3 regions of the Sutcliffiella sp. NPDC057660 genome follow, and region 2 is predicted to be linked to each of the others. Evidence: riboswitches for the same ligand, from Rfam matches in the RefSeq annotation. Region 2 holds a riboswitch; each other region holds the start of a gene.
The links. A riboswitch is a leader RNA that binds a small molecule or an ion and turns the genes downstream of it on or off. The one in region 2 is predicted to bind S-adenosylmethionine.
Positions count from the first base shown of each region.

Region 1 (8,060 bases), on a different contig from region 2:
CTGTTTCATTTGTTGTTCTAATAATGTGAGTGTGTTAGACATTTTGTATCCTCCTTGATGAATGGAACGGTCCATATTTTTTGGCGTAGGTGGCAAGCTCCACCGTCAGCTCGTATCGCATGAATGGAGTGATGAGATAGATGCCGTTGAATAGCTCAAGTGCCGCATCGAGCAGTCCTTTTGCAATGGTCAAACCTTCCAGGCTCGCCTGTTTCGGGTCATCCTTATGCTTGCCCATCGCTTCAAGAATGCCCTTGGTCAGCTTGATGCCGGGAACCTCATGATGAAGGAAATTGGCATTCTGGCTGCTTGTCAGTGGCATGATGCCGATATAGATAGGTGCATCGATATGCCTTGTTGCGTGATAGACCTCCAAAAGCTTCTCTTCGGAAAAGACAGGCTGGCTGATGAAGTAATCCGCGCCGCTCTCGATTTTCTTTTCCAATCGCTCCACCGCTTTATCGATGACCCGGACATTTGGATTGAAGGCTGCCCCGACAGAAAAGCTCGTGCGTTCCCCAAGATCCTTCCCGGAAAGGGATATCCCCTGATTGAACTGTTTGATCATATCGATCAGTCCGAATGACGTCACATCATACACCGAAGATGCACCAGGAAAGTCGCCGACCTTGGTCGGGTCGCCGGTTACAGCAAGTACATCATGGATGCCCAATTGGTGCAATCCCATCAGATGGGATTGAAGGCCGATAAGGTTCCGGTCGCGACAGGTAATGTGAATGAGCGGGCGCAAGCCGATTTCCGACTTCACGATCGATCCAAGCGCCGTGTTGCAGACGCGCGGGGAGGCCAATGAATTATCAGCCAAAGTAATGGCATCGATTCCTGCATCCTTGAGTGCCTGGGCACCCTGCATGAAGCGGTCCGTATTCAGCTTTCTTGGTGGATCGAGCTCCACGATGATCGACTGCTCCTTTTTCGCCTTTTCGAAAAGGGGAGGGGCCGTCTTTTTGGCTGGTGGGGTAATGACAATCTTTCGTTCCCTTGTTTTCACCTGTTTTTCTATTACAGGCGCTGTGTCTTTCAGTGCAGTGGAAAATGCCTCGATATGTGCAGGCGTCGTCCCGCAGCAGCCACCAAGGAGCTGCACCCCCTGATCGCGGAAGGAGAGGGCGGCCTCCGTGAAGTAATCCGCATCACTTTCATAGTGCAGTTTCCCATCCACATAAGAAGGCAAGCTGGCATTCGGATAGGCGGAAAGATAGGCGTGCTTCGGAATCGCGACCTCCTCGAGAGTGGAAAGCATATGATATGGTCCAAGCCGGCAGTTGAGCCCGACGATATCCGCTCCGAGCGTTTCAAGGCGAGTGAGTGCTTCCGAGATGGGCACACGGTTTTGCATGAACCCGACCTCCTGCAAGGAAACCTGGGCGATGATAGGGAGCGTCGTCTCTTTTCTTGCTATAGAAAGGACGGTCTCGAGCTCCTCCAGGTCATAGAAGGTTTCAAGGAGAATGCCATCGACCCCTTCAAGCAGCAGGCAGTAGAGCTGCTCACGGAAGGTGCGCTTGATTTCTTCGATCGGCGTTGCCTGGGGCTTGATGCCTCGGATCCCGCCGATTGTTCCTACCACAAATGCATCGTGCTTGGTGACCGCCTTTCTCGCCAATCGTACAGCTGCGCCATTGATTTCTTTTACCTGATCCTGCAGGCCGTAGCGCTCCAGCTTGTGATAGTTGGCTGCGTACGTATTGGTCTGGATGATATTGGCCCCTGCATTCAGGTAGGCCTGATGGATGTTGTAGATCTGATTGGGCTGGGAGAGGTTCAGTTCCTCAAAACAGCAATCCGAGCCGTAGGAATAGAGGAGGGTTCCCATCGCACCGTCGGCGATCAATATTTTATCCTCTCGTAAGCTATCCAAGATTCCCATGGTATACCCTCCCGTTGACATTTGCTTTTAGAACATTTGTTGCTTGCAATGCTTTTTCAAAATCATGAATCAGGTCCTGCTCATCCTCCAAGCCGACCGATAGACGGAGCAGGGAGTTGGAAATGCCTCGTTTTGCGCGTTCCACTTCCGGCATGGCGGCATGGGACATTTTTGCAGGATAGGAAAGAATCGATTCCACAGCTCCGAGACTTACGGCGAAAACCGGGATTTCCACGTTGGAGACGAAGGTGCGAAGGGCATCTTCATTTTCCAATTCAAAGGAAAGAACGGCGCCTGCGCTTTTGGCTTGCCGGTGCTGCAGCCCGCAGCCTTTATGGGAGACGAGCCCAGGGTAGTAGACCTTTTTTACGAGCGGGTGTTTTTCCAGGTACGCCGCGATTTTGCTTGCCGATTTTACCGATTGTTCCATCCGGACATGCAGGGTTTTCAAGCCCCTGAGGACGAGCCAGGCATCCTGCACACCAAGAATGGCGCCGAATGCATTTTGCAGAAAGCCAAGCTTGTTGGAAAGCTCTTCATCTCGTGCAACCGCAAGCCCAGCCACAACATCGCTATGGCCGGAAAGGAATTTGGTGGCGCTGTGGAGCACAAGGTCTGCGCCAAGCGTGAGTGGCTTCTGAAGCGCCGGTGTCAAAAAGGTATTGTCGACGAAGGTCCATGCACCAATGGATTTTGCGAGCTTTGCAACCGCCTCGATATCCGTCACTTTAAGGAGCGGATTGGATGGGGTCTCGACGTATAGGACCTTTGTATTTGGCAAAATGGCGGCTTCCACTTTTGCTAGATCTGTCATGTCCACGAACGTATATTGAATGCCGTAGCGTGTGAGGACCTCGGAAACCATCCGGTAGGTTCCGCCGTACACATCCTCTGAAATCAGGACATGGTCCCCCTGTGACAGGAGCAGAAAAGCTGTGGAGATGGCTGCCATCCCGGAGGAAAATGCAAATCCCCTCGTTCCTTCTTCAAGGTGGGCAATCGTATCTTCAAGTGCCTCTCGGGTTGGATTCGCCGAGCGTCCGTAATCGTATTTGCCGAATTGGTCGACATCAAACTGATGAAAAGTGGACGCGTGCTGGATAGGTACACTCACCGCGCCAGTCTGCGGATCGACCTTATGCTTGTTGTGTAATAGCTTCGTTTGAAAGGAATGGCTCACGACAGCACCTCCTTTGTGATGGATGCGATCTTGGCAGCTTGCTCGAATGCTCCGTTCAGGTCGTGGATCAGGTCATCACTATCTTCAATCCCGACTGAAAAGCGAAGCAGACGGTTGCATACTCCCGTGCTTAATCGGATTTCCTCCGGGATATCGGCATGCGTCTGTGTGGCAGGGTAGGTGATGAAGCTTTCCACACCGCCCAAGCTTTCAGCGAAGGTAATGAGATTGAGATTCTGAAGAAATGGGTTTACCCACGATTCTTCTTTGATGCGGAATGAAAGCATCCCTCCTTTTCCTGGATATAGCACATCGGTAACCGCTCCGTGCTGTTTCAGGAAGTCCGCTATTTTGGCTGCGTTCTGTTGATGCCGTTCCATCCGGAGGGCGAGCGTCTTCATGCCGCGGATGAGCAGCCAGGAATCGAACGGACTGAGCACAGCGCCTGCCGCATTGTGATAGAGAGCAAGTGAGTCACACAGCTCACGTCCTTTTGCCACAATCAGTCCTGCAAGCACATCGTTATGTCCACCAAGATACTTGGTTGCACTATGCACCACAATATCTGCGCCAAGCTCGATCGGCTTTAAGAGAATGGGAGTATAAAACGTATTGTCACAGATCAATAGCAGCCCATGCGCTTTCGATATGCGTGCCACTGCCTCTATATCCGTTTCCACCATCAGGGGATTGGTAGGGGATTCTATAAAAATGGCTTTTGTTTGCGGGGTGATGGCCTCTTCAATGCAAGATAGATCACTAGTATCCACATACTTGCAACACAGCCCCCATTTTTTATAGCCCTCTTCAAACAAACGATATGTCCCACCGTATAGGTCCTTGCAGACAATCAGCTCATCGCCGGATTGGAAAAGGGAAAGTACGGTCAGGATTGCTGCCATACCGGAACTGCACGCATAGCCTTGATCGCCATGCTCAAGGTCCGCGATTGCCTGCTCGAGCAATTGGCGGGTCGGGTTTCCGGTACGTACATAATCGTAGCCTGATGACTGGCCGATCCCTTCATGACGGTAAGCGGTCGAGAAATAGACCGGGGGATTCACGGTGCCTGTGGCCGTTTCACTGCGATTGCCAATTTGCGCTAGCTTCGTTTCTGTTTTATACATAAAAATATCCTCCTCTATGGTAAGTGGACAACGTTCATCACCAGAGAGGAGGACAGGGACTTTTTTTGGGGGAATATAAAAAAGCCTTCTGTAAGAAGAAGACTTTTGCAAAAAAGTTCATTCTTCTCATCTGTACAGGTTTTAAATGAAAACCTGCTGGAATTAGCACCTTTTCAGTCGTCTGTGGAGACGCTGCTGGTTGCTGAGGTGTCTACGGGCCATTTCCCTCGACCTCTCTGGATAAGAAAGTTCACTATGAAATTTACGAATCATTTTGATTATTTAACTAATTTACAACAGGTGAGAGTGGAATGCAATGTTTTTTTCTCGATTAAATTATTTTTATGCTGGGGGTGGGGGGAATAGACATGAATTGTTGGGTGATGGTATCATTTTTGATTAACCGATGCCGATTCTTCTTTTAAATAGATCACAAAAGGTAGAAAAGCATGCTGTGAGGGAGATTTTCTTGTGATGGGTAGTGAATAGAGCTGGTTTAAGGCCCTGTTTTCTGCTGATTCTAACAAATTGTTCTCTCATTCTAACAAAACTAGAGAACGTTCTAACAAAATTAGATAACATTCTTACAAATTGGTCCGTCATTCTAACAAATCACCACATCATTCTAACAAATCTATTTTCTGCCCAACTTTGTATGCCTGGAAAAGATTTATTCCTCTCCTTTTCGGGAACAGACAAATTGTCATAAAAAGGTCAATCTCCAGACGGGCATACTGAATCAGGATGCATTATAATAAACATAGTATGTGAAATGTTTCACGAACTTAATTTTAAACTAACTAACCTTAACATATACGCCAATCTAAAAGGAGAAGTGGCAAACGATGAATGATCTGAAAACGATAGCAAAGGCACAACGGAATACTAGAGCGGTGCTGATTTTTCTGGCTGTTCTGTCGGGGTTCACTGTCATTGGGCAGGCTTACTTTTTCGTGACGATAGTAGATCGCATCTTCCTGAAAGGCCATACTTTCCAGGAGATCATCCCATTCCTCGGTGGACTTTTGGCTGTCATGGCGGCAAGAGCCTTGCTCACCTATCTGAACGGGGTGGCTGGTGTGAAGATGGCATCAAAGGTAAAACGGGATTTCCGGCATGCACTTTTAAATAAATTTTCTAAAAGCCCGATTTCTGCTTCCTTGAAGGGTCAGTCGGGGCAGAAGGTAAGCGTGATGATGGATGCGGTGGATGAGATAGATCCCTATTTCAGCCGCTATATTCCGCAAATGATCCAGTCATCTGTAGTGCCGATCATGATTCTGATTGCGATTTTCACGCAGCATATGAATTCGGGATGGATCATTATTGTCACAGCACCATTCATCCCCATATTTATGATTGTAGTGGGGCTTAAAACGAAGAAGAAATCCGAAGAACAGATGGATAAGCTTGCTGCGTTCTCCGGAAGGTTTCTTGATACGCTGCAAGGCTTGACCACTTTGAAGCTGTTCGGCAGGTCACAAAGGCAAAAGGAAACCATCCGTGACAGCAGCCTTTCTTTCCGTGAAGCGACAATGGAAGTGCTGAAGATTGCGTTTCTTTCTTCACTTATGCTAGAGCTGATTTCGATGCTTGCAATTGGACTTATCGCATTGGAAATTGGTCTGCAAATGGTCGTTTTTAAAAATATGACATTCTTTCCGGCGTTCTTCGTTCTGGTGCTGGCACCTGAATTCTACTTGTACCTGAAGGATCTAGGGAGTGCGTTCCATACAGGGCGTGGCAGCATGGGAGCAGCGAAAAAGGTGACAGACGAGCTGGCGGTGGAGGAAGAGCCGATCGAATGGGGCAGCGGAGAGCTGGCCAACCCGGAATTGCCTCCAGTCATCGAACTGAAAAACATCGGTTTCAGTTATGCGCCAACCGGCTTCACCCTGAAAAACATACAAACTCAAATCCCTGCTTATGGACAAATCGCCATTGTCGGGAGAAGCGGGGCTGGGAAATCCACGCTGCTTAATCTGATGGCTGGACTGATCCCCCCGACTATAGGGGAAGTGCGGGTAGACGGTCAACCGTTATATAGCTACAGGGAATCAGAATGGTTCGATCAGCTCAGCTACATCTCACAGAACCCGTATCTTTTTTCCGGAACGATTGCCGAAAACATCGCCATTGGTGGAAAAGCTGACGCTACTCGCGAGGAAATGGAGCACGCGGCGAAAAAGGCGGGCATTCTTCCACTAATCCAATCACTGGAGCATGGATTCGATACATTAATCGGGGAAGCAGGTAGAGGCCTTTCAGGAGGCGAAAAGCAGCGGCTTGCCTTGGCGAGGGCTTTCCTGAAGAGGCCGAATATCATTCTTTTCGATGAACCGACGACAGGTTTGGATTTGCAGACGGAGCGGATTTTGCAGAGGTCGATGGAGGAATTGGCGAAGACGTCGACCGTCATCACAGTGGCGCATCGTCTGCACACGATAAAAAAAGCGGATAAAATCCTTTTGTTGGAAGGTGGGGAGCTGATCGCCGAGGGTACTCATGAAGCGCTTCTCAGCTCAGTTCCCGCTTACAGGCAAATGGTTTCCGTACAGCAGGGAGGTGGAGCGGAATGAAAGATTTAGCGATCGTGATAAAGCTGATGATGATAGAGAAGAAGGATATTTTCCTTTCCATCTTGCTTGGATTCACAGCAGGAATTGCGGCGGTGGGGCTTTTCGCATCAAGCGGATACTTGATTTCAAAAGCGGCGCTCATGCCTCCGATCTACGCGCTGACCGTCATGATAGCCCTCTTGAAGCTGTTTGGCTTTGCACGCGCGCTTAGCCGATATGGGGAACGGTATTTTTCCCACCGTGCGACGTTTACGATTCTTAGCAACCTGAGGGTTTCTTTTTACGAGAAGCTGGAGCCCCTTGCACCGGGGATCTTTCAAAAATACCGGAGCGGCGACCTGCTTTCAAGAATCGTCGGAGACGTGGAAAGCCTGCAGAATTTCTTTTTGCGCATCTTCTATCCGCCGATTGTGCTGGTCATCGTATTTTTAAGTACGATTTTCTTTCTCTCGTTCTATTCGGTTTACATTGCACTCGTGATCTTTTTGGGACTGCTGTTAACAGGGTTTGTTGTCCCGGCGATTTTCGCGTGGAAGCAGCGCAAGGTACTAAGCAGGGTGAGGGAAGAGCGTGGAGAGCTTTCAACGGAAGTAACGGAGCTGCTTTATGGTTTCCGTGATTTGAAAATTTACCAGAAACTTACCGGAAAAGAGGAGCAGCTCGTGAAGGCGGCCGATTCCTATCTGAAGGAGCAGGAGCGCGAAGGTGTGCAGGCGATGTTCAATCAATCGGTGAACTCCTTTGCTTCACTTTTTGTATCCTGGATGGTGCTGGCGCTTGGGGCATTTTTAGTGGTGAAAGGCGATTTGAACGGTTTGTTCCTTGCGATGCTCGTGATGATCTCGTTGACCGTATTTGAAAATGCCACTCCGATGGCGGTGTTCCCGAACCATCTGGAGGACAGCCGCAGGGCAGCCGCGAGATTGTATTCGGTGGTGAAGGATGAGAACAAGGTGAACGGTGAGGAGCCTGTTGAGATGCTTCCGATTGGCGAAGCACTGGATGTGGAGCTTGAGAAGGTCAGCTTTACTTTTCCCGACGAGCAGCGGGTTACATTGAATGAAATCAGCTTGAGCTTGCCTGCCGGATCCAAAACAGCGATTGTCGGCCCGAGCGGTTCTGGTAAATCGACCGTTCTGCAACTGCTGCTGAAAATCCAGGAGGCGGACACCGGATCGGTTCGTATGGGTGGTATCCCGATTTCACAGATGGTACAGGAAAATCTTTGGGAGAACACGAATGTTGTCCTGCAGGAGAATCACTTTTTCTACGGCAGCATCAGG
Region 1 covers NZ_JBHVHV010000014.1:50,718-58,777, reverse strand. The annotation lists gene metH (methionine synthase) at 1-42, opposite strand, end outside; gene ACFVAD_RS16830 (bifunctional homocysteine S-methyltransferase/methylenetetrahydrofolate reductase) at 35-1,891, opposite strand; gene metC (cystathionine beta-lyase) at 1,875-3,071, opposite strand; gene ACFVAD_RS16820 (methionine biosynthesis PLP-dependent protein) at 3,068-4,198, opposite strand; SAM riboswitch class I at 4,322-4,445, opposite strand; gene cydD (thiol reductant ABC exporter subunit CydD) at 5,044-6,777, shown strand; gene cydC (thiol reductant ABC exporter subunit CydC) at 6,774-8,060, shown strand, end outside.
Region 1: another riboswitch for S-adenosylmethionine. It lies ahead of ACFVAD_RS16820 (methionine biosynthesis PLP-dependent protein); the one in region 2 lies ahead of ACFVAD_RS14615 (Fur-regulated basic protein FbpA).

Region 2 (8,060 bases):
TTTCTTGAAGTATTCGGAACAAATGGTCCTCCACTCCCTTGTCAATGGAAAAGGGTTCAATCTTCCATGCAATGCTCATCGGAACCTTTTGCATCAATTCTACCAATAGCTCCTCTGCACCTTCCTGGAGCGTTTTCCCTTTCAAAGCAACAGGCCTCAAGTGCAGAAGTAGCGCACGCATTTCCAATTGGGATTGATGAATCATTTCTTCGACCAGCCTGAGCTGCTTTGTTTCCCTGTCTTCGAGTGACTCTTTCGGCTCCGTTAAGGCCGACATGAGCATCGATGCAGCGAACAGCTGCTGGCTTACGGAATCATGCAATTCCCTGGCTAATCTGTTACGCTCCTGCGATACGATTTCCTGGATTCTGCTTTCAAGGTCCACCGCTTTTTCATTCGCAAGCTTTTGCGAAAGCTTTGTTTGTTCCTTCATCTGTCTTTGAATTTTTTTCAGTTCGCTTTCTATTTCCCCTATTTCATGAACCGGGTTCTTTTCCACCCATTCGATATTTCTCCCTTGCTCCATTTGAATTAGGTGAGCGTGAATCCCCACTATTTGCTTTCTCCAATACATTCCTGAAAATAGACCAATGATCAAGCCGATGAAGACGGATATACATAAAGCAAATAGAACAAATGGCAGGTCAAACACTTTTACTTTCCACAAAGAGGACCACTCCATTAAGGGAAAAGACAGGAAGTACACGATACCAAATGCAAGAAAACTGATGATGGCTGTGGTGACCCCCAACAGAAAGTGCCTTTGCAATATACTCATACTCTTTTCACCTCGAGGCTTCCCACCAAGCAAGAGGTGATTATTTTTATCTTTTGGGTGGAATCCTCATACCCCGAAGTTTGGTAATGTATCGTCTGATTCCATGTTTTTGATTCTTCTTCTTCTAAAATGATCGTCGAGCCGACCATCACTGAATGCTTGACACTGATATCCACTTCATATGGAACAAGGATTTGGATATTCCCTACAACGTTCCGGATGGAAATGATTGCTTCCCCTTTCGGAAGAACGGTATAGCTCAGATCGATGATGGTATCCCCAATACCGGTCTGTATATTGACATCATCCCATGTGTAGGAGTGTTCCGGTGTTTTTTGTCGGCCTAAGAATTTATTCTGGAACCACTTCTGTTCCCGCTTCACCACTTGTCCGACCTTGGCTGGCGCTATTTCAGGCCTGAAATAAGTCGGATTTTGTTTAGATTGCGTAAACAAAATAAAGAAGTAAATAATCGAAGCCAATAACAGAAACCGGAATGTGAAAGATCCGATTATCGTAAAGAAAATAGTTAGCGCACCGATTGCAAATAAGACTTTACCGAGAAACCAACTCCATTTTTTTCGACCGAAGTATAGACATATGCCAGAAATAAGAAGGGAAAAAATGAGCCCGGTATCAAAAAATGAGATTTCCAGGATAAAAATAAAAAATCCGATGATGAGAATATAGCTTAACAGGTCTGTTTTCTTCATATTTAACATTGTTTCCCCTCCTTTTAAGGCATATTACATGCTGCTGCTGCAATGGATAAAAAAGGCGTACCATGCCGCCTTTTTTTAGAATATCAGTTATCAGGATGAAAGAGAATGTGTTTTCTCATCATTTGGCAATTCTTTTTCAATCTGTGCGATTCGTGCATCGATTGTATGACGGTGGTAGGAAGAATTCACCTGATGCTCCAGACGCTCCAGGTAGCTCTCCATTTCAGTGAATCTAGAAGAGGATGGCACTCCGTTATTGGATTCCAGGACTTGATTCATACGATGATTGGCTCTGGCCACATTTTCTCTGCCCATCAATTCCATCCGCTTAATGTACATATCCTTTAGCTTGTGTTTCATACCTTCATATTTTTGCTCCAGGGAAGTTAGATCTTCCGTAACTTTTTCTAAGGAAATCTTCAGCTGCTTTGCGCGTACCTCATATTGCTGATACTCTCTTTCAGCAAATTCATAGAGCTCCGACTCGTCAGCTTTAGAAGCTATTTCAGCTTGATGCTTTCTTTTTCCCGCAAGTTGGTTAGCTTGATGATATTCTCTGACAAACTCATCTTTCAGGATGTTTTGACGCTCCACTAAAAGTCGTACCTTATCCACTTCTTTCTCACAATCCCTTAAGTACTGATTAAGCATGGATATTGGATTCTTTTGCTCTTTTTTATCAAGAACTTCATGGAAATCTGCTGCGATAGTATTCTTAATTCTCGTAAATAAACTCATTTTCAGACACTCCTTTAATTATTTGTTGTTTAGTGCATTCCATTCTTTTTCAAAGTTTGTAAATGGGTCATCGCTTTCTTTCGCTTCGATGATCGTGTCTTTCGGCTTGTTCCAGTTTTTATAAACAACATATAAAATGTACGCTGCTACAAGTCCTAGAACGGCCGGGACATTTGCGATCGAGAATCCAATGGCGATGAAACCGATGATTCCCCACAGTACCTTGTTGGCGGTGGAATCGGTTTTCATAAACTCCTTCACCGCATAATAGGAAACAACCAAGCTTAAGGCCAACCCGAGTAACGGTCCGATATTCGCCAGTAATATGAAGAACGCGATTACCCCTACTAATAACAATCCAAATTTTTTCATCTGTGTTTCCTCCTTTCATGTCTCTATCTTATCTGCTTTCAAGGATTGCTATAACGAGCCTGAGCTATATTTTGAGATAAGACTTGAGGCTTATCGGGGCTACGACCGTTGAAAAGATATGCGTTTTGAAAAGATATGCGTTTTGATAGGAAGTTAGCTTACATAGTCTTTTTGGCACTTGAACTTTTCAATGGAAATTGGTAGAATTTTCAGAAAGTAACTTGTCTCACTTTTTTTAAATAATGATTAGGAGGCGTTGTAATGGAAAAGCTGGTTCATTTAATTCCGTACAAAGTTGACAATCAATTGTTTGAGGCGCAGCAAATTCCCGAAGGAGTGGACATGATACAAGCTCCCTCTCTCTGGAATAGAGGCTTTAAAGGAAAAGGTACTGTCATAGCAGTCATTGATACCGGATGCGATACCTCCCATCCGGATTTGGAAGGGAGAATCATTGCAGGTCGGAATTTTACCGATGATGATAATGGCGACCCCGAAAAGATTACCGACTATAACGGACATGGCACACATGTTGCCGGTACCATCGCTGCCATTAATGCCGAATCCGGTGTGATCGGCGTTTCTCCAGAAGCCAAACTGCTGATTTTAAAAGCACTTGCTGGAGAAGAAGGCTCTGGCTCCTATGAATGGGTGACAAGCGCAATTGAATATGCAATTACACAGAAAGTGGATATCATCACCATGTCACTTGGTGGCCCGATAGACGTTCCTGAGCTTCATGATGCAATCAAGACCGCAGTGGAAAATCAAATCCTGGTTGTGTGTGCCGCAGGGAATGAGGGGGATGGAAAGCATTCTACCGAGGAATTCTCTTATCCGGCAGGCTATAACGAAGTAATTTCGGTTGGGGCAGTGAGTCTTCAACGTAAATCGTCCTATTTCACCAATTCCAATAATGAAGTGGACGTTGTAGCACCAGGAGAAAAGATAATCTCCACGATTCCCGGAGGCAGATACGCTGTTTTCAGTGGTACATCCATGTCCGCACCACACGTTGCTGGGGCACTCTCCCTGGTCAAACATTTGTCAGAAAGCGAGTTTGAGCGAAAGCTTACCGAGCCGGAATTGTATGCACAGCTTGTGAAGCGTACCATTCCATTAGGATACCCTAAGAGTCTCGAAGGGAAATGGGCTGATTTATCTAACTGCCCCTGAATTGCTGGCTGAGTATTTGAAGCAAATAAATATTGAAGAATCGATCGGTGTATAGACTAAGAAAAGGTCAAAACGGAAATCCCAAAGGAGATTAACACTCCTTTGGGATTTTGTTCTTTGATTCTTTTTCATCAACGGTTTGTTCTTTAGTGATTTCCAATGCAAGAATGACCGCCCCGATTGCTTGAATCCAGCTCCCCGTAGTAATCACCGCATCAGTGTTTTCACTTTCCCCTGTCCTTATTTCTTCTGCACCACCGATTGCCTGAAGGGAATTCCCTATAACCTGAAGTATGTTCCCGATGATGGCCATTGCATCAGCATCAGTCGCCTCCCATTCTTCTCCTAGTGCCGTCGCTGCACCGAGAGCCTGAAACAGATTCCCAGTGATAAATAATTTTCCCCTGATGATTTTTTCTTCAGGCAAGACCAGGCCTGAAATAACCGTGATATTCCCGACGGCTTGAATTCCATTGCCAATCCTTCCATATGAGAAACCTTCCTGCCCATCGGCTTCCAATGCATTTCCTGTAGCTTGAAGCACATTCCCAACAATGTCTAAGCCATCACTCTCCTCTTCCCCCCTTACAAGGAATCTTGTACTGCTTATAGCGGAAAGGACTGTTCCAATAGCCTGTATCCATGAACCAGCAAGTATTTTCTTTTCATCATTCATGATTTATCCGCCATTCTCTTCAAATTAAAGCTTACTTTATTACCATATAAGGTCTCATCATTTCATAATCCTCGTGTTCTAGCATATGGCAATGCCATACATATAGTCCTGTAAAAGGGCCAAATTTCATGATGATTTTGGTAACTTCCCCCGGATTAGCCCTGACTGTATCTTTCCTGCCGCATTCCTGCGGTTCTGGCGGAAAGGGGTCTCCCCTATACTCAATCACCCGCTCCCGATTAAACCGCTCCACATCATATTCCCTGCGGCCCAGGATTTGAAAGTCCACCAGATGGATATGAATGGGATGGGTATCCTCGGTGGTATTGACCAAATACCAGATTTCTGTGCTCCCTAGAACTGGTTTTTCAGATATGGGGGCATCCCAGTCCTTGTTGTCCAAAAGCATCATTTCACGACCAAATCGGTCCATGGTATGATCCAATGTCAAAAAACGTTTTTTTGTCGCATCATGTGTCCGTAGTCTTGAGAGGTTTTCCATGTAAGCTGGAATGACGGAGGTGTCTATATGTCGAAGTGGCAGTTCTACGAAGAATTTCATTACTTCTACAATTTCATTTCCCTTGTCCCCCTTAGGGAATGGAGCAGGTGCATCATTGGTCATGATGATACTTTCTCCTTCGAGATTAGTAAAATCAATGATTAAATCTGCTCTTTCTGCTGGTGCAAGTGTGATGGATCTGATGCCTATCGGTCGATCCATCAGACCTCTATCCGTTCCGATCTGATACATGAGCTGTCCTGAGTCCAGTTTTATTCGATAAAAGCGGCTGTTGGAAGCATTGACTACTCGGAAACGATATTTGCGAGGTTCTACTACCAAGTAAGGCCATACTTTCCCATTGACCAGAATCGTATTGCCAAAAAACTCCGGTACTACAGATGTTTTCAATCCTGATACCGGTTCATCCGGTTGTGTCGGATAGTAGAGAGAACCATCCGGTCGAAAGGATCTATCCTGGATGATAAGAGGGAAATCATAGGCGGATGAGGGAAGTTTCAGGGAACGCTCGAAATCACTTCGTACTATATACATCCCAGCGAGTCCTGCATATATATTGAGGCGGGTAATACCAAGTGCGTGATCATGGTACCAGAGCGTACAGGAATTCATGTAATTATCGTACCGGTAGATTTTTTGTGTAAATGTGGGGCCAACCTGTTCAAAATTTGCACTGAACCATGAGTCGGGGTACCCGTCACTATCAGGTTCCACAACTGCACCATGTACATGAACGACTGTTCGGACTTCCGGAACATCTTTATGGGCACCATGAACCGTAAAGTCCACTGGCAGCAAATGCCTTTTTGGCAGAGCATTCATCCATTTGATGAATACCTTCTCCCCACAGTCGACTTCTATGGTCGGTCCAGGGAATATTCCTTCATATCCCCACACCGTTGTCGAGGGGAGATCGCGGTGAAGGGATTGCTTTGTTTCCTTCATTGTTACCTCGTAATAGGTGTAAGTGTTGTCTTTTTTTACTGGTTCTAATTTTGGAGGAATAGGGAGTGCATCTACAAATTTTGTAAGTGAGGATACAATTGTGGTTTCAGACATTTTTGATTCCCCCTTATATAGGCTCTCCCCAAAGAATATTCGGCTGTCTTGCATATTAACCCTATTTTTACAGTTCCCGTCTCCTCATTAATCCTCCTACTTGCTTTTAACCCACTGGATCGATCCCATGTCATCATGGGGATGCATGTAATGGTCGTATTTTTTATATTCCTGCTCCAAGTCTGATAAGGACAGTTCATACAGGTGCTGATCCTCCTTTTTGAATACACGGAAATAGAGGAGCTTACTGATTAATTCCGACCGCCGATTTTCAACCGCATTTTTCAAAATTTCTCCCATTTTCATCACTCCTTAAAATTTTGGTTACGTTTAGCACCGCTGTTGATTTCCGCACTAGGCTGCGCTTTCCGCGGGGCTTGCGAGAGCCTCCTCGGCTTCGCCTGTGGGGTCTCCCCTAAACGCTACCTCCCGCAGGAGTCTTCGCCTATTGCTCCAATCAACAGCTAGTCAACTATAGAAAATACAAAAAACCTCTTCCAGTCTGAGACAAGAAGAGGTTGGTTTTTTTAAGAAATAAGACCTCAACTTATCTGCCAAGCATCACTGCTTGCTGGAATTAGCACAGTATTCTTTTTATAGAATCTGTTGCTGAAGCTTCATAGGGCCATTCCCTCCACTTCTCTGGATAAGTTACGCTATTAAGTTATGACTGGAAAGAGTAATTTGTTATGATAATCATAAACCCGACGATTCCGATTTGTCAACTGTGGATTGAAGAGTTATTGTCGTGCCTCATGGACCTTCAGCATTTTTCCTTTTATCGTGGTGTGCTTCATCGCTTTCAGTACAATCGGACCCTTTCCATTCAAAATATCAACATAGGAGACATTTTCCTGAATGGTGATGATGCCTATATCCCCTGCAGCCACTCCTGGTATTTTGGATAGGGTGCCGACGAAGTCGACCGCTCTTATTTTCTTTTTCTTTCCACCATTGAAATAGAGCTTCATAATATCCTTGTTCAATTTCGCACTCTTTGCTTCTTTAATAGTTGGACGTGTATTTATTTTTATTTCAAATTCAGATGTTGCCCGAAAAACCATTTCTTTAGTTGGAGCTTCTCTTTTCGCTATCTTAAATCCAATATACGATTCGATTTCTGCGAGGAATTTTTCTTCATATGGAGTAACGAATGTAATGGCTTTTCCCGAATTTCCTGCACGAGCCGTCCTGCCTGTTCGATGGACATAGCTCTCTTTCTCCATCGGCAGGTCGTAATTGATCACAAGAGAAACATTTGCGATATCAATCCCTCTTGCCGCAACGTCCGTCGCCACCAGATAGCGGAATTTTCCTAGTTTGAACTCATTCATAACAGCGAAACGATCCTCTTGCACCAGACCGCCATGCAGCTTGTCGCAAGGATAGCCCGCGCGTTCTAGTTGACGATATACATCATCCACCTGGATCTGAGTTCTACAAAAAACGATACAGCTATCCGGGTTCTCCAGTGTTGTAACAGCCTTCAACAGTGAAAACTTTTCATTCTCTTGAACTTCAATAACTGCATGCTCAATTTTATCTGTTGTGATTCCTGTACCTTTTATTTCAATATGAGTTGGCGTTTTCATATATTTATGAGAAAGCTGCTCGACATCCTCTGGTAATGTCGCGGAGAATAGCATCGTCACCCTATCGATGGGCAACTTTTGGATAATGGCTTCCACCTGATCAATAAAACCCATATTTAACATTTCATCTGCTTCATCTATAACAAGATACTTTAAACGCTCCACGTCAAACGTCCCTTTTTCCATATGATCGAGCACCCTGCCAGGTGTCCCCACGACCACATGAGACTTTTGCTTCAACTCCAGCTTCTGCCTATCAAATGGCTGCTTGCCATAGATCGCGGTGGCTTTAACCCGCTTGAACCTACCGATATTCGTTATATCCTCTTTGACCTGGGCCGCAAGCTCGCGGGTTGGAGTCAGAACGAGTGCCTGGGGTTTATTCTCCTCCCACTCTACTAGTTCACAAAGCGGTATGCCAAAT
Region 2 covers NZ_JBHVHV010000011.1:189,058-197,117, reverse strand. The annotation lists gene ACFVAD_RS14650 (sensor histidine kinase) at 1-778, opposite strand, end outside; gene liaF (cell wall-active antibiotics response protein LiaF) at 775-1,500, opposite strand; gene ACFVAD_RS14640 (PspA/IM30 family protein) at 1,591-2,238, opposite strand; gene ACFVAD_RS14635 (lmo0954 family membrane protein) at 2,257-2,610, opposite strand; partial or broken gene ACFVAD_RS14630 (S8 family peptidase) at 2,872-3,841, shown strand; gene ACFVAD_RS14625 (DUF6944 family repetitive protein) at 3,878-4,462, opposite strand; gene ACFVAD_RS14620 (multicopper oxidase family protein) at 4,494-6,044, opposite strand; gene ACFVAD_RS14615 (Fur-regulated basic protein FbpA) at 6,141-6,344, opposite strand; SAM riboswitch class I at 6,589-6,697, opposite strand; gene ACFVAD_RS14610 (DEAD/DEAH box helicase) at 6,785-8,060, opposite strand, start outside.

Region 3 (8,060 bases), on a different contig from region 2:
AAAATTAAGAAACTTGGGGAACCTTTCTACACGACAAAAGACAGGGGAACAGGCCTGGGTCTTATGGTAAGCTATAAAATTGTGGAAGAGCATAATGGTACAATAGAGGTGGAAAGTGAATTGGGGAAGGGTACAACCTTCCATATCAAGCTGCCAATCACCCAAACCTTGAAAAGTTAAGTAAATTAAGACGAAGGAGATTTTCATGTATACCTATAAAAAGATGAATTCCCCGATTGGCCCATTATTCATTCTTTGTGATAATCAAAGCCTGGTTTCCATTCTGTTTGAAGAGAAGGAGTTAATTGAAAAATATCATTCAGCTAAGATGGATGAAGCTTCAGTACATGCTATGTGCGCATTGGTGGAGGAGCAATTAACCGAGTACTTTAATGGAGAAAGAATGGACTTCAGCATTCCAGTGAACTTGGAAGGCACTCCTTTTCAGATGGAAGTATGGGAAGCTCTAAGCAAAATTCCATATGGAACAGTAAAAAGCTATCAGGAAATTGCAGTGGAAATCAATCGTCCACTTGCTGTAAGGGCAGTCGGACAGGCAAACAGGAGAAATTCCTTGCCAATCATTATTCCATGCCATCGGGTGAACGGGAAGAATCAGGCGCTAGTCGGTTATGCCGGTGATAGGATAGGAATGAAAGAACAGCTATTAAAGTTAGAGGGTGTACGGTAGGGGGAAAGCCCCTATCGTATTTTTTTGTACAATCTTTATATAACCTGTATCAATTTTGTGAAAAACACATATTATTTACTAACACTAAAAAAGTTGCGTCGGTGCAAAAAAAGGGAGTGGAAGAAAGATGGGTAAAACAAATAAAATAGCCTTTTATACAAATGTATTATCTAAACTTCAAATAATCAGTGAACAGGAAAAAGAATTAATACTAAAGAATATGACAAAAAAAGGTTGAAAAACACATCAAATTCGATTATTATCTAATTAGATGGATATCAAATTGAAGAGGGTGTTTCTTTGCAGTTAAATAAGCTGGTCAGTTTTCATAAGGCGTTGGGAGATCAGACAAGGATTAAACTTCTCGTATTGCTTGCAGCCGAGCAGCCTTTAAGCGGACAAGTGCTGGCAGAAAAGTTGGGAGTCAGAGCACCGACCATTTCCCATCATATTGCAAAACTGAAGGAAGTAAGTGCCGTTTATGAACGAAGAGAAAAGAATACCATTTTTTATTTTCTGAATGAAAAATCATTGAAACAGCATTCGGAGGCGCTGTTTCATGTACTGAACAGGGGGAGAAGTGAGGTGGAGAACATGGAGAAGGATAAAGAAAAGACTCAAATACTACAAAATTTCTTATTGCCGAGCGGTTTGCTGAAGACTATTCCGGCACAGAGAAAAAAGAAGCTGATCATTTTTGAATATATCATCAAGGATCTGGAAATAGGAAAAAAATATACGGAAAAAGAGATTAACGAACATATCAGGCAATTCCATGAAGATTACGCAACAATCAGACGAGAATTCATCATCAACCATTATATGTATCGGGAAAATGGAATCTATGAATTGAATCCGAAAGAGATGTGGGCGAAATAAAGGACATGGCACATGAAAAATGTGCCATGTCCTTATTATTTCAGGTGAACAACTCTTTGATCTTCGAGCGATAATCTCCCTTAATGATGCCTTTTTCGGTAATGATGGCGGTAATGTATTCATTAGGTGTGACATCAAATGCGGGGTTGAAGACGGAAATCCCCTGAGGAGCCACCAACTGCCCTCCAATATGAGTCACTTCTTCGGAAGCTCTCTCTTCAATGATGATTTCCCTTCCCGTTTCCTTTGTCAGGTCAAAAGTGGATAGTGGGGCCGCAACATAGAATGGAATGTTAAATGCATTTGCCAAGATAGCAAGTCCGAATGTCCCAATTTTATTGGCGGTATCACCATTTGAAGTAATTCTGTCAGCACCAACAATAATGGCATTGATCCCTTTTGATTGGATGGTATGAGCAGCCATATTATCCGTAATCAGCGTAACATCCACACCAGCCTGCTGAAGCTCCCATGCCGTAAGCCTGGCACCCTGCAGAACCGGTCGTGTTTCGCATGCATAAACACTTAACGGAAAGTTCCTTTCTTTTGCAAGGTAGAAGGGGGAAAGGGCTGTTCCATATCTTGCCGTTGCAATGGATCCAGCGTTACATATCGTCAGCACTTTATCACCTTTATGGAATAGGCTTAGCGCATGCTCTCCGATCTCCCTGCAGGTTGCTTCATCTTCCATCTGGATATTGATAGCTTCGTGAATAAGAATCGTTTTCGCCTCATTCACAGAAGAAGCAGTTGTACAAACGGATAGAAGGCGCTCCAAAGCCCAGAACAGATTGACGGCAGTTGGTCTCGAGCTAGCCAGATAATCACTGTCCTTTTTTAGCCTAACCTGAAAATCAGTGATACTTGAAGAGTTGTAATCTTGAGCGGATAAGGCAAGTCCATAGGCTGCTGCAATGCCAATGGCAGGGGCTCCCCGTACTTTTAATGTCACGATTGCATCAAAAACATCCTGTAGGGTGCGAAGTTCTAGAAAAACGGTTTCCTGCGGCAATTTTTGCTGATCAAGTAATTGGATGTGGGTATCTTTCCATTCTACGGAAAGTGGTATGTTAGTCAGGGTAGTCATGGTGTTTTATTCTCCTCTTTTTGCTTTCTCCAATAAACGCTCCAAATCTTTTGTGCTGATAATGGTTGATTGCTGCAATATAAGTTGGCGCCCGAGTTCGATAGCAATCTTTTTACTAGCCAATCTTCTAGTTGAATCCTCGATACCATCCAGGTCTGCAACATGTGCCAAACCGATAGTGCGACGGATCAGTTCGCATCCGGCAAAGCCTATGGAATCTTTGAAATAATCCCTGAGAACATATTCGAGATACCCATCTGTTCTGGTGAAAGCTTCTACGCTTGAAGTCTGCCAAAGTGTAGTAAAGGTCTTCTCGAAAGTTTCCCAAACCTGATGAAGATGATAATGGATAATTTCATTGTTTTCTGTCCGTGTGATTGCCTGAAACAAAAGGTTGGCAAAAAATTGACCGATATCAAATCCAGCTGGTCCGAAGAAAGCGAACTCGGGATCAATCACTTTGGTGTCTGTTTCATTGGCAAAAATACTGCCTGTATGTAGATCCCCATGAAGCAGGGCTTCTCCATGTGTCAAGAACTTATACTTCAGTTTAGCAACTTCGAGTTTGAGAGAATCATCCTGCCAAAGTCCTTTAACCGTTCCTTTCAGTTCAGGTTCATAATCATTGGTCTCGCTATCATGGAAAGGGTCGGTGAAAACAAGATCTTCAGTAATTTTGCAGAGCTCAGGATTGCTGAAGGCTTGCTGCAATCTTTTTTTCACTTGCTGATTACAGCCGAAATCAGAAGTGAAAAATAAGGTTTTTGCCAAATATTCACCGATATGCTGTGATAATTTCGGGTAAGCTTTCCCTGCAATAAATCCGCTTCTCACAATGTCGAGATGGGAAAGATCCTCCATGATGGTTAACGCTTTGACTTCATCAGTATGGTGAACTTGCGGAACAAGCTCTGGAACTAATGGAATCGCATTTTTAAGATAGTTCCCCTCGATGGTTGCACGATGCAAGGTCAAAGGCCAGCTTTCCCCGACTACCTTGGCATATGGCAGGGCCTGTTTGATGATGAGCGCTTTATCGTTCTCATCCTGTATGTGAAAAACGAGGTTTAGATTTCCGTCTCCGATTTCCTTGCATCGAAGTTGATCGTGTTCCTGGAAGTATCCCAATTCCTTTATTAATTGAATGGCGGTAGTTTCCGTTAATGGCTCATAGCCTTCTTTTAGTGCAATTGTCATGTTTATTCCCCCATATTGTAAATTGTCAAAGGAGGGGCAGTGAAAAATAAAAGCCCCTTTCCATAAGAAAGAGGCTTGAAGATTTGATCTTCTCCCCTCTTATCTGCCAGAAATGATTTCTGCTGGAATTAGCACCGTGCCTTATGGGACTCAAGGTTCCGGCGTTAAAAGTTAACGCCCCGTCTCGCGACAGTATTACAGTCGGTTGCTGGGTTTCATCGGGCCAAATCCCTCCACCTGCTCTTGATAAGAGATCGTGAAAATATATCTCACGAATGTATTGAATTGTTGGAAAATTATCACTTGCTGAAAATAATACCAAGCCAAAAAGAGAATTGTCAACTACTTTTTTGGAGAAAGCTTTTGACTTTTTTTAGTATGGTTCGTAAAAATCGGTCGGGAAAGCTGATGTCTAACAACTAGAATAGTATGAATTCTTTGGATAAAACCTTGAAAAATAAATTGTCACCTGTTATTATTAAACTATTATTTTTGTTCGTCATGATGCAAAGTCAGAAACAAGTTTTCGTCTTGAAGTGGAATGTAGAGCAAGAATAGTAATATTATTTACGTGGGTAAACCACAAGGAGGAACAAACATGTTACAAGGTAAAGTAAAATGGTTCAATGCAGAAAAAGGTTTCGGTTTTATCGAAGTTGAAGGTCAAGATGATGTATTCGTACACTTCTCCGCTATCCAAGGCGAAGGCTTCAAAACTTTAGAAGAAGGTCAAGAAGTTTCTTTCGAAATCGTTGAAGGTGCTCGTGGACCTCAAGCTGCTAACGTTACAAAATAATGCTAGCCAAATAGAAAAGGATCCCAACTTGTTGGGGTCCTTTTTGTTTTGGGTTTTTATGGGTAGAATGTTTTCTAGCATTGAGAGTGTCGGTAGAATTTGGAGGGTATGATCAATTGGCTGATATCTGCCATAAAACAGCCGGTTGAGACCACGATAACGGGAAAATACAAGAATGATGGTCTCAAAAGGGCCGGTTGAGACCACGATAACGGGAAAATACAAGAATGGTGGTCACAAAAGGGCCGGTTGAGACCACGATAACGGAAAAATACAAGAATGGTGGTCTCAAAAGGGCCGGTTGAGACCACGTGAACGAGGAAATACAAGAATGGTGGTCACAAAACGTCCGGTTGAGACCACGATAACGGGGAAATACAAGAATCGTGGTCTCAAAAGGGCCGGTTGAGACCACGATAACGGGAAATACAAGAATGGTGGTCTCAAAACGTCCGGTTGAGACCACGTGAACGAGGAAATACAAGAATGGTGGTCACAAAAGGGCCGGTTGAGACCACGATAACGGGAAAATACAAGAATGATGGTCCCAAAACGTCCGGTTGAGACCACGATAACGGGGAAATACAAGAATGATGGTCTCAAAACGTCCGGTTGAGACCACGATAACGGGAAAATACAAGAATGATGGTCTCAAAAGGGCCGGTTGAGACCACGTAAACGGGGAAATACAAGAATGGTGGTCTCAAAACGTCCGGTTGAGACCGCGATAACGGGAAAATACAAGAATGATGGTCTCAAAACAGCCGGTTGAGACCACGATAACGGGAAATACAAGAATGATGGTCTCAAAACGTCCGGTTGAGACCACGATAACGGGGAAATACAAGAATGGTGGTCTCAAAACGTCCGGTTGAGACCGCGATAACGGGAAAATACAAGAATGGTGGTCTCAAAAGGGCCGGTTGAGACCACGATAACGGGAAAATACAAGAATGATGGTCTCAAAAGGGCCGGTTGAGACCACGATAACGGAAAAATACAAGAATGATGGTCTCAAAAGGGCCGGTTGAGACCACGATAACGGGGAAATACAAGAATGGTGGTCTCAAAAGGGCCGGTTGAGACCACGATAACGGGAAAATACAAGAATGGTGGTCACAAAAGGGCCGGTTGAGACCACGATAACGGGGAAATACAAGAATGGTGGTCTCAAAAGGGCCCTTTTGCTGAGGTCAGTATAAAAAAAGTTGTTAACCCCTTCTCCTTCCAAATCTCCAACTAAAATCTAAAAGCTAAAAAAATCCACCTTCAACAAAAAAGGTGGAGCCAAATAACAATATTTTAATAGTATTGCGGCCTTCTATCCTCAAAGATAGGAATCTGCTTTCTTACCTCATCAACCTTAGCCAGATCGATCGTGGCTGAGATGGTTTCAGCTCCTACTCCTGCTTCAGCAAGGATCTCTCCCCATGGATCGATAATCATGGAATGTCCTGCAAACTCATTTTTAGGGTCTGAGCCGGATCGGTTGCAGGCAATCACATAGCATTGGTTTTCAATCGCTCTTGCAATCAATAAAGTCCTCCAATGCGCGACTCTTGCCAATGGCCACTCCGCAACAACGAAGATGGCTTTGGCATTTTTCGTGGTATGCGCGCGGATCCACTCCGGAAACCTGATGTCGTAACAGATGAAGCCTGCGCAGTTTTCCCCATCAAGATTAAACATTCCATCTGTTTTTCCTGGCTGAAGGAAATGGTGTTCATCCATTAGGCGAAACAGATGCAATTTGCTGTATTCACCTGCAACCTCCCCGTCTTTATTAATTGTAAGCATCGTGTTGTAGATCCCTCGGTTGGTCTTTTTAGCAATGGACCCCCCGACAATATGGGCATTCTGTTCCTTTGCGAGCGATTTCAGGAATTTGGTCGTTACAAATCCTCCCGAGTCTGCAATTCTATCAAGTCTGCCCAGATCATAGCCTGTGGACCAGAGCTCGGGTAGAACGATAATGTCCGGATTATCTTTTCCTGCTTCTTTTACAAGCTCACACACTTTCTCTATATTGGCTTCGGGGTTTCCGAAGGCGATATCAAACTGAATGCATGCAATTTTCCATTTCATGTGGTGGCCCCCCTTATTGAGAAAAAATTGTTTTTTATTTTTTTAAAAATTTCTTTACAAGTTGTTTTTAACATTATATGATTTGTGACTAGGATTTCAAGAATTTTTTAAGTAGGTGAGCAAAATGAAACTTTTCCAAAAATCTGAACTATTAGATCAGCTGCCGACTCAATTTTTTGCCTCCCTGGTGCAAAAGGTGGGAAGGGTGGTTGCCGAGGGGCATGATGTCATCAATCTTGGACAAGGTAACCCAGATCAGCCGACGCCTGAACATATTGTACGTTCTTTGCAACAAGCTGTAGATAACCCCATCCATCATAAATATTCACCATTCAGGGGCAACGACTTTTTTAAAGAGGCGATAGTCGAATTTTATAAAAGAGAATACAACGTAACGCTCGACCCGAAAACGGAAGTGGCGGTACTATTTGGCGGCAAAGCAGGTCTTGTTGAAATTCCGCAATGCTTGTTGAATGAAGGAGATACTGTGCTTGTACCAGATCCCGGCTATCCCGATTACTGGTCAGGGGTTGCCCTTGCAAAAGCACAAATGGAATATATGCCGTTAAAAGAAGTATATCATTTTTTACCAAATTATGAAGATATAGATGAAAGTGTTTTGGATAAAGCGAAGCTGATGTTTTTGAACTATCCCAATAATCCCACTGGTGCAGTTGCCACATCAAAATTTTTCGAGGAGACGGTAGACCTGGCGGATAAGCATGATATTTGTGTTGTACATGATTTCGCATATGGAGCCATCGGATTTGAAGGGAAAAGACCGCTAAGCTTTCTGCAGACTCCGGGTGCGAAAGAAGTGGGAATTGAGATTTATACACTATCCAAGACATATAACATGGCAGGCTGGCGTGTTGGATTTGCTGTCGGCAACCCCAGTGTCATAGAGGCAATCAATCTACTGCAGGACCATATGTATGTGAGCATCTTTGGTGCGGTACAGGAAGCTGCGACGACAGCCCTGCTGGAATCGCAGAAATGTGTGGAAGAGCTGGTGGACCTTTATGCAAAAAGAAGGGATATCCTCATTAAAGGGCTGCAGGAAATAGGATGGGAAGTTACTGCGCCGCAAGGCTCTTTTTTTGCCTGGTTAAAGGTTCCCGAAGGATTCACATCCTCTGAATTTGCCGATAAACTGCTAGATGAGGCTCATGTGGTCGTGGCGCCGGGAATAGGATTCGGATCCCATGGTGAAGGCTATGTGCGTGTAGGTCTGCTGACAAGTACTGAACGTCTGAAGGATGCGGTGCAAAGGATTCAAAAACTGCATATTTTCTGAATACTTTGTTGACAACTAGCCGGAAGGA
Region 3 covers NZ_JBHVHV010000003.1:33,029-41,088, forward strand. The annotation lists gene ACFVAD_RS03395 (PAS domain S-box protein) at 1-180, shown strand, start outside; gene ACFVAD_RS03400 (methylated-DNA--[protein]-cysteine S-methyltransferase) at 206-691, shown strand; gene ACFVAD_RS03405 (DUF2087 domain-containing protein) at 992-1,570, shown strand; gene mtnA (S-methyl-5-thioribose-1-phosphate isomerase) at 1,611-2,657, opposite strand; gene mtnK (S-methyl-5-thioribose kinase) at 2,664-3,854, opposite strand; SAM riboswitch class I at 3,951-4,107, opposite strand; gene cspD (cold-shock protein CspD) at 4,453-4,650, shown strand; gene ACFVAD_RS03425 (carbon-nitrogen family hydrolase) at 5,953-6,735, opposite strand; gene ACFVAD_RS03430 (pyridoxal phosphate-dependent aminotransferase) at 6,860-8,032, shown strand.
Region 3: another riboswitch for S-adenosylmethionine. It lies ahead of mtnK (S-methyl-5-thioribose kinase); the one in region 2 lies ahead of ACFVAD_RS14615 (Fur-regulated basic protein FbpA).